2 regions of the Frondihabitans cladoniiphilus genome follow, and region 1 is predicted to be linked to the other one. Evidence: predicted binding sites of a transcription regulator. Region 1 holds the regulator's gene; the other holds the start of a gene.
The links. The regulator LexA, encoded in region 1, represses DNA repair genes until DNA is damaged. The targets are predictions, from matches to a motif close to TCGAACANNTGTTCGA.
Positions count from the first base shown of each region.

Region 1 (4,417 bases):
TCGGTCGGGTCGTCGAAGCCGATCGCGCTTCCCGACGGATCGGGCCTCGCCGACTTCGTGGAGCGGATCGTGACGCACCGATCGCTGTCACCCGACCTGCCCGTCCGCTCGGTGACCCCGGATCCCACCCGCCGCCTCGTCAAGCGGGCCGACGTCGTGGAGGCGCACTTCCACACGTCGGGCACCCCCGTCGGCCACGGTTACACGCCCGAGAACCGAGACGCCGGAACCGCCTACTACGCCGCCGACGTTCCGGCTGCCGCCGGGGCGAGGCCGGTGAGGATGCTCGTGCTCGACACCGTCAACGAGAACGGCGAAGCGGACGGCTCCCTCGACCGGCCGCAGTACCACTGGCTGCTCGACACCCTCGACGAAGAACCGGATCGGCTGACGATGATCGTCAGTCATCACACCGGCGACACGATGGGCAACCACTTCATCGGCACCGGCGGCGACTTCCACCTGCGGGTGGGCGGCGGCCCCGTCGTGCGGGAGTTGCTGGCGCGGCCTCAGGTCGTCCTGTGGCTGAACGGCCACACGCACGAGAACACGGTCACGCCGCGGCATCGCCCGCCCGGGCACGAAGCGGGTCCGGGCGGTTTCTGGGAGGTCGCGACGGCCTCGCACATCGACTGGCCGCAGCAGGTGCGCACGGTCGAGATCGTCGAGAACGGCGACGGGACCCTGTCGATCTTCGGCACGATCGTCGACAGCATCGCCCCGGTGCGCTGGGACGGGTCGCTGCGCGACCCCGTGGCGCTGGCCTCGCTGTCGCGGGAGCTGGCGGCGAACGATCCGCAGGACAGCGCTCGGCCCTCCTCCACGGTGGACGGGCTGCGCGGGGCAGTGATCGATCGGAACGTCGAGCTCGTGCTGCCGAGGCCGGGCGTGCTGCGGCTCTGAGGCGGGGCCTGTGAGGCTGCGGCTCTGAGGCGGCGGGCCGTGCGGGGCGGTGTCTCGTGCGGCGGATGTCGTGTGCGGCGGCTGTCTTGTGCGGCGGTGGGCCGTGCATCCCTCGTCTGCGGCGCCGGGCGTCTGCGTGCACTTCTTGTGCGTGCATTTTGTGCTGCCGCGGACGCGTTCGGGCCGCGAGAAGTGCACGCAGTGCGTTGTCCGATCGTGCAGGGGTGTGTGCGTGCGTTTCGTGCTGCCGCGGGCGCGTTGGGGCCGCGAGAAGTGCACGCAGTGCGTTGTCCAATCGTGCGGGGGTGTGTGCGTGCGTTTCTTGCTGCCGCGGGCGCGTTCGGGCCGCAAGAAGTGCACGCAGTGCGTTGTCCGATCGTGCGGGGGTGTCTGCGTGCGTTTCGTGCGGCCGCGGGCGCGTTCGGGCCGCAAGAAGTGCACGCAGTGCCGGCACGAGCGGACAGAGAACGGGGGATGCACGTGCCAAGGCTCGGCGGATCGACGAGACCGCCCCGACCCACGGTGACCCGTCCGGCCGAGGCCTACTCAAGGCACGAGTCGATGAGGCGCTTCACGCAGAAGGCCCCCGGGTGGGAGTCCCGGGGGCCTTCTGTCTGTGCTCGCTTGCGACGCGCCGAGGCTCAGACCGAGCGGAGCACCGCCACGACTTTGCCGAGGATCTGCGCATGATCCCCGACGATCGGTTCGAAGTTCGAGTTGCGGGGGAGCAGCCAGGTGTGGCCATCGCGCTGGCGGAAGACCTTGACCGTGGCCTCGTCGTCGAGCATCGCCGCCACGATCTCTCCGTTCTCGGCGTTGCCCTGTTGGCGGACGACGACCCAATCGCCGTCGCAGATGGCGGCGTCGATCATCGATTCGCCGACGACGCGCAGCATGAAGAGCTCGCCCTTGCCCACCAAGCTGCGGGGGAGGGGCATGACCTCTTCGACCTGCTGCTCGGCCGTGATCGGGATGCCCGCCGCGATGCGTCCGACCAGGGGGACGTGGGCCGTCGTGTTGTCGTCGTCGTCGAACCGCAGGATCGTCGGCTCGGCCTGCACCTTGTCGGGGTCCTCGAGGAGCACTTCGAGAGCGCGAGGTCGGTTGGGGTCTCGGCGGATCGCCCCTGCGAGTTCGAGCTGATTCAGCTGGTGCGTGACGCTCGAGAGTGACGCGAGGCCCACGGCGTCGCCGATCTCGCGCATGCTCGGCGGGTACCCGCGATCTGCGATGGAATCGCGAATGGCAGCGAGGATGCTCGCCTGCTTCGCGGTCAGCGGCTTCCGCTCGCGGGGGTCGGCAGCACCTCTTGCCGCCCGGGCTCCCGGTGCGGCTGCTGCTGTGGTCGCGTCGCTCATTGCTCTCCCGCCGTGAATGTCGGTGGTCGGTGTTTGACTCACCCCGCCGATCGAAACTGTATCCGGTAGCAGGGCTTGTGAGAAACACATGTTCGAGTGTGTCGCGTGTTTTTTCCTTCATTTCTGCTATCGACCCCTTGAAATCGGCATCAGTCGAAGATATGTTCGGAACACGTCTTCGTGCCTGGCAGTCCCGGCCGAGTGCCGGGCACGAAGACCACCACCTCCTCCCGCCCGAACGGGAGGGGGTCACACCGAAAGGGCAATCACAATGAGCGCGACGATCACCGCCTTCCCGACCACCTCTTCCCGTCTCTCCGCACCCTCGGCGCCCGCCGTCCGTGAGGCGGCAGTCGCTGCCATGCCGGCGGGCCGCACTCGACTCCGCATCACACGTCGCGGGCAGGCCGTGCTCACCGTGCTCGTAGCGGTGCCGCTCCTCGCGGTGCTGGCCATCTTCCTGATGGGCGGGGGCGGAGCCGCTGCAACTTCGACCCCGGGTGACGTGCACTTCCAGCACGTGACGATCTCCTCCGGCGAGACTCTCTGGCAGGTCGCCGAGACGGTGGCTCCGAAGGCCGACCCGCGCGACGTCATCGTCGACATCACGAAGCTCAACAACCTGTCGAGCACAGACCTCCAGCCCGGGCAGACCCTGGCGATTCCGCTTCAGTACTCGCACTGACCCGTAGTCGGTCCGCAGGAGAGACGAAGACGGCTCCCGGCCTGTGGAGAACCGGCGTCATGCGTCTGGGCGCCCCCGTAAAATGAGGCTCGTGGAAATCACTCTCGACGATCTGCCCATCCGCGACGACCTCCGCGGCCAGTCCCCGTACGGTGCACCTCAGAAGAAGGTGCGCGTGGCGCTGAACGTCAACGAGAACACGCATCCCATCCCCGAAGACGTCGCACGAGACATCGTCGAATCGGTGGCCGCCGCCGTCCTCGAGATCAACCGCTACCCCGACCGTGAGTTCACGGCCCTCCGCGAGGCCTTGGCGGGCTACCTCGGCCACGGCATCACGGCGGAACAGATCTGGGCCGCGAACGGGTCCAACGAGGTCATCCAACAGATTCTGCAGGCGTTCGGTGGGCCGGGCCGCAGCATCCTCGGCTTCCCTCCCACCTATTCCATGCACTCCATCATCGCCAAGGGCACGGGCACCGAGTGGGTCGAAGGCCGGCGAGACGAGGGCTTCCAGATCTCACCCGAGACGGTTCGCGCCGAGATCGAGCGGACCAAGACGGACATCGTCATCCTCTGCGGGCCGAACAACCCGACGGGTACCCCGTTGTACCTCGAGACGATCGAGGCGGCGTACGACGCCACCCCGGGCATCCTCCTCGTCGACGAGGCGTACGCCGAGTTCATGCCGGCCGACCAGCCCTCAGCCCTGACCCTTCTCGAGGGGCGGCCTCGTCTGCTGGTCTCCCGCACCATGAGCAAGGCCTTCGCCTTCGCGGGCGCGCGCGTTGGCTACCTGGCCGCGAACCCCGCGGTGATCGACGCGCTGCGCCTGGTCCGCCTGCCCTACCACCTGTCGTCGCTCACCCAGGCGGCCGCAGTCGCCGCCCTCCGTCACGCCGACGAGATGCTGGCCATGGTCGACGACATCAAGCTGCAGCGTGACCGCATCGTCGACACGCTCGCCGAGTTGGGCTACCAGCCGTGGCCGACGTGGTCGAACTTCGTCCTCTTCGGCGGCGTCGACGACCCGCACGACGTGTTCGAGAAGCTCCTCGAACGCGGCATCATCGTCCGCGACCTCGCGATCCCCGGGCACCTCCGGGTGAGTGCGGGCACCGAGGCCGAGACCACCGCGTTCCTCGAGGCCCTCCGCGACATTAAGCTCGCTTCATGACCGAGCCCCGCTCCGCCTCCGTTTCCCGCACGACGAGCGAGTCCTCCATCGAGCTGTCCCTGGACCTCGACGGAACCGGCACCTCTTCGATCGACACCTCGGTCCCGTTCTACGACCACCTGCTGACGGCCCTGTCGAAGCACTCGTTGATCGACCTCACGGTCAAGGCCACGGGTGACACCGACATCGACGTCCACCACACGGTCGAAGACATCGGGATCGCCTTCGGCACGGCTCTGAAGGCGGCACTCGGCGACAAGAGCGGCATCGGTCGCTACGGCGATGCCCTCGTGC
Region 1 covers NZ_BAABLM010000002.1:20,017-24,433, reverse strand. The annotation lists gene ABEA39_RS05130 (TIGR03767 family metallophosphoesterase) at 1-903, shown strand, start outside; gene lexA (transcriptional repressor LexA) at 1,545-2,261, opposite strand; gene ABEA39_RS05120 (LysM peptidoglycan-binding domain-containing protein) at 2,533-2,946, shown strand; gene ABEA39_RS05115 (histidinol-phosphate transaminase) at 3,029-4,123, shown strand; gene hisB (imidazoleglycerol-phosphate dehydratase HisB) at 4,120-4,417, shown strand, end outside.

Region 2 (4,417 bases), on a different contig from region 1:
GACATCTTCGGCGAGGTCATGGTCGCCCTGCACGACGCCCGCGAGCTCGGTGTCGAAGAAGGTCCCGACTCCTGGGCCCTCCAGCGCGCGCTGATGCAGTTCGTCGAGGACAACTGGTCGAGGCCCGACAACGGCATCTGGGAGATCCGCGGGCCCGCTCAGCACTTCACGCACTCCCGGGTGATGATCTGGGCGGCCCTCGACCGAGCCGTCAAGGGGGTGCAGCAGTTCCACCTCGAGGGGCCCGTCGACCGCTGGATGGCCCTTCGCGAGAAGGTACGCAACGAGATCGAGGAGAACGGCTTCGACGCCGAGCGCAACACCTACACGCAGTACTACGGCTCGCACGAGGTCGACGCGTCGCTGCTGCAGTTGTCGCAGGTCGGCTACGTCGACGCGCACGACCCTCGCATGCTGGGCACCGTGGCGGCGATCGAGAAGGACCTGCTCCACGACGGGCTGCTCGTCCGCTACCGCACCGGCTCCGGTGTCGACGGCCTCTCCGGCACCGAGAACGCGTTCCTGACCTGTTCGTTCTGGCTGGTCGAGCAATACGCCCGCAGCGGCCGTCTCGACGACGCGACGACGCTGATGGACCGCCTGGTCGGCTACAGCAACGACGTCGGGATGCTCTCCGAAGAGATCCAGGTCTCCACCGGTCGCCACGTGGGCAACACTCCGCAGGCCCTGTCGCACCTGGCGCTCGTGAGGGCGGCCGACGCCATCGAGGCCGCGCTCGAGCACAGTCGGGGCGGCAAGGGTCGGCGTCTCGGCAGCGACACGGCTCCGCATCCCTCGAACCGGTCGAGCGCCCCGAAAAAGACCGATGAGTTCGCCGAGCCGACACCTGCCGATCGCTGGTCGGACGACCTCGGGGCGGACCGCACCACATCCGCGTGACGGGGGGCGTGCATCCCACGCTCTCTCGTGACTGCGATCGCAGCGCAGGTGGAAACGGCGTCGGTGAACGCGGAACGGCCCCCTCTCGCTCGCGCGGGAGGGGGCCGTTCCGGCAGCGGCTGTCAGGCCTCTTTGGAGGTGGTCCAGTCCGCCGGGCCGGAGGAACCGGCCGGGTAGGTCTCGAGCGGCACGAGGTCGCTCTGCCACGCGTCGATGACCGGCTGCACGATCGCCCAGCAGCGCTCCGCGACGTCGCCGCGGATCGACAGGGTGGGGTCGTCGTGGAAGATGCCCGAGAGCACCTCGCCGTAGGGGGTCAGCTCGGGCTTGCCGAGGTCGGTCTTGAAGACCGACTTCTCGAGCGAGAACGGGTTGCCCTTGCCGTTGGTCGTGACGCCCAGTTCGAGCGTCTCGGGGCTGATCTCGATGCGGAGCGTGTCGGGGCTGGTCGCGCCCGTGAGACCGGCGGGGAGCACCGGCACCGGCTTGAAGGTGATGAGCACCTCTTTACGCACCTTGGTCATGCCCTTGCCCGAGCGGAGGATGAACGGCACGCCCGCCCAGCGACGCGTCTTGATCTCGAACTCGACCTCGGCCAGCGTCTCGGTGTGGCGGGAGTTGTCGACACCGTCTTCGTCGGCGTAGGCGGGCACGTCTTTGCCGTCGATGGTGCCGGCCGAGTACTGGCCGCGGCGGCTGGCGGTGACGGGGTCGCCGTCCTTGATCCAGGTGGCACGGAGCACGCGGGCGATCTCGCTGCGGAGCTCGATCGCGTCGATGGAGGCCGGGGCGTCCATCGCGATGATCGCGAGGATCTGCAGCAGGTGGCTCTGGATCATGTCGATCAGGGCGCCGGCCTTGTCGTAGTACTGCGCGCGGCCTTCGAGACCGAGGATCTCGTCGTAGAAGATCTCGACCTTCTCGATGTTGTCGCTGTTCCACACCGGCTCGAAGAGACGGTTCGCGAAGCGCAGACCGATGATGTCGAGGACCGTCGAACGACCGAGGAAGTGGTCGGTGCGGTGGATGCGCTCTTCGGGGATGACCTTGAGGAGTTCGGCGTTCAGGTCGCGAGCACCCTCCTCGTCGTTGCCGAAGGGCTTCTCGAGCGCGAGGCGGAGGCCGTCGGGCACGTCGATCTTCTCGAGGGCCTTGATGACCTTCGTCGAGATCGCCGGCGGGAGCGCGAAGTACATGACCGAGTCGCCCTCGGCGGCTTCGAACAGCTTCTTCAGGTGCTCGGGGTCGGTCGGGTCGCCCTGGATGTACTCGCTGGAGGCGAGGGTGCGCTTGGCGAGGTCGCTGCCGGCGTCGCCGTTGAACGCCGTCTTGACGACGTCGTCCCACTCTTTCGGGCTGCGCTCGCTGCGACCGGTACCGATCAGCTTGACGTCGACGCCGCGGTCGCTCTTGAGCAGGCTGGCGAGGCCGGGGAGGAGGAGTCGCTCGGTGAGGTCGCCGGAGGCTCCGAGGATGATGAGTGTGCTCGTCTCCGCCATCAGACGGTCAGCTCGAGACGTGAAGGGGTGTTCATGGGGGTCCTTTCCGAGGTGTGAGACCTCGAGGGTCAACGCGTCGGCGGAGGAGACATTCCCGCGGGCGTGTCGCAGGGGACGGGCACGGGCGCGTGGAGGGCCTCGGTGCCTCGTCGAGCGTACTCCCGCCGGGGGTCCGGGGATTCGCGGCGCACCCGGTTCTCCACAGGCCGTCCCGCTCTCATCGGAGGTGACCTACACTGTTCGAACACACGTTCGAATCGTCGAAGGAGGCACCGGTGGGCTTCACGCATCTCCACGTCGCCTCGGCCTTCAGCGCCCACTTCGGCACGGCCCAACCGGGCGTCCTCGTCGCGCACGCCGTCGCCGAGAACAAGGCCGACGCCGCCGCCATCACCGACCGCGACGGCCTCTACGGGGCGATCCGCCACATCGGGGCCTGCCGAGCCCTCGGCATCGACGCGATCGTCGGCGTCGAACTCGGTGTGAAGCCCGACGAGCCCGGCACCCCGGTCGCGACCACTGCCGGCACGAGACCTCCGACGGCGAACGACAGCGACCGCGTCGTGGTCCTCGCCCACGGGCACACCAACGGCGCCGGGTGGGCCTCCCTCTGCCGCCTCATCAGCGCGGCCCACGGTCGAGCCACCCGCAAGGTGAGCGGCAGCGCCAACAGCGTGGCCACGATCGGCCGGTCCCGGGTCAAGGCGTTCCTCATGAGCGACGACGGCGCGACCGGCACGGTCCTCCTCGGTCCCGACTCCGACGTGGGGCGGGCGGTCGCCGCCGGCCGCCATCACGAAGCTGTCCGGCTGCTCGAGCACTGGCGCGCGATGATCCCCGGCGGCGTGGTCGTCGAGGTCGTCTGCCACCTGACCGAGCCGGGCGAGAGCCGAAGCCTCCGGCACGCGGCCCGAATGCTCGAGTTGGCCGATGCCACGGGCACCCCCGCCGTTCTGACCAACGCCGTCCGATACCTCGATCCCGACGGCGCCGTCACCGCCGACGTCCTCGACGCCGCAGGCCATCTGGCGGCGCTCGGCTCGTTCCTCCCCCAGCCCAACGCCCAGGCCCACCTCAAGAAGCCCGACGTGATGCGCGCCCTCGCCTACACGATCGCCGCCGCCTCCTCCCTCGACCGTCGCGCCGCCGAAGAGATGCTCGCTGCCACCGAGGCCCTCGCCGACCGGTGCCGCCTCGACCCCGACGCCGACCTGAACTGGCGCAAGGCCAAGGTTCCCGAGCTCAGCGCGATCGGCGTCGACGGCGACCCCGACCAGGTGCTGTGGCGCCGAGCCGAGGCCGGGGTCACCGAGCGATTCGGCGACGTGTCGATGTCCCGCCGCACCAAGATCGAGCAGCGGATGCGCGACGAGCTCGCCACGATCACCGACTTCGGGTTCGCGGCCTATTTCCTCACGGTGGCCGACGTCTCGCAGATGATGCGCGAGATGCGAGTGCGCAATGCCGCCCGCGGGTCGGGCGCCGGCAGCCTCGTCACCTACCTGCTGCGCATCTCGAACGTCGACCCGCTCGAACACGACCTGCTCTTCGAACGCTTCCTGGGCAACAAGCGCGAGACCCTCCCCGACATCGACATCGACGTCGAATCGGCCCGGCGCCACGAGATCTACCGGGCGATCTTCGACCGCTACGGCAGCAACCGCGTCACGCTCATGTCGATGCAGTCCACCTACCGGGGCCGCGGTGCCGTGCGCGACGCCGGCCTCGCCCTCGGCCTCGACGAAGAGCAGATCGACCTCGTCGCGAACAACGTCTGGCGCTCCAACGCCCGCGACATGCGGCAGGCCCTGGCCGAGAAGCCCGAGCTCCGACAGATCGCCGACCTGGTGAAGACCAACGACCAGATCGACCTCCTCGTCGACCTCACCGAGCGGCTCGACCGCCTCCCCCGGCACATCTCGATGCACCCCTGCGGCGTGATCCTCGGCAACTCCGACCTGCTCAGCATGACCCCGGTGCAGCCGAGCGGCATGGGCCTGCCGATGAGCCAGTTCGAC
Region 2 covers NZ_BAABLM010000001.1:503,798-508,214, reverse strand. The annotation lists gene ABEA39_RS02345 (glycoside hydrolase family 15 protein) at 1-900, shown strand, start outside; gene ABEA39_RS02340 (glucose-6-phosphate dehydrogenase) at 1,023-2,399, opposite strand; gene ABEA39_RS02335 (DNA polymerase III subunit alpha) at 2,675-4,417, shown strand, end outside.
Region 2: a site for LexA is predicted at 2,640-2,655, ahead of ABEA39_RS02335 (DNA polymerase III subunit alpha). Genes of this name have one in related genera too.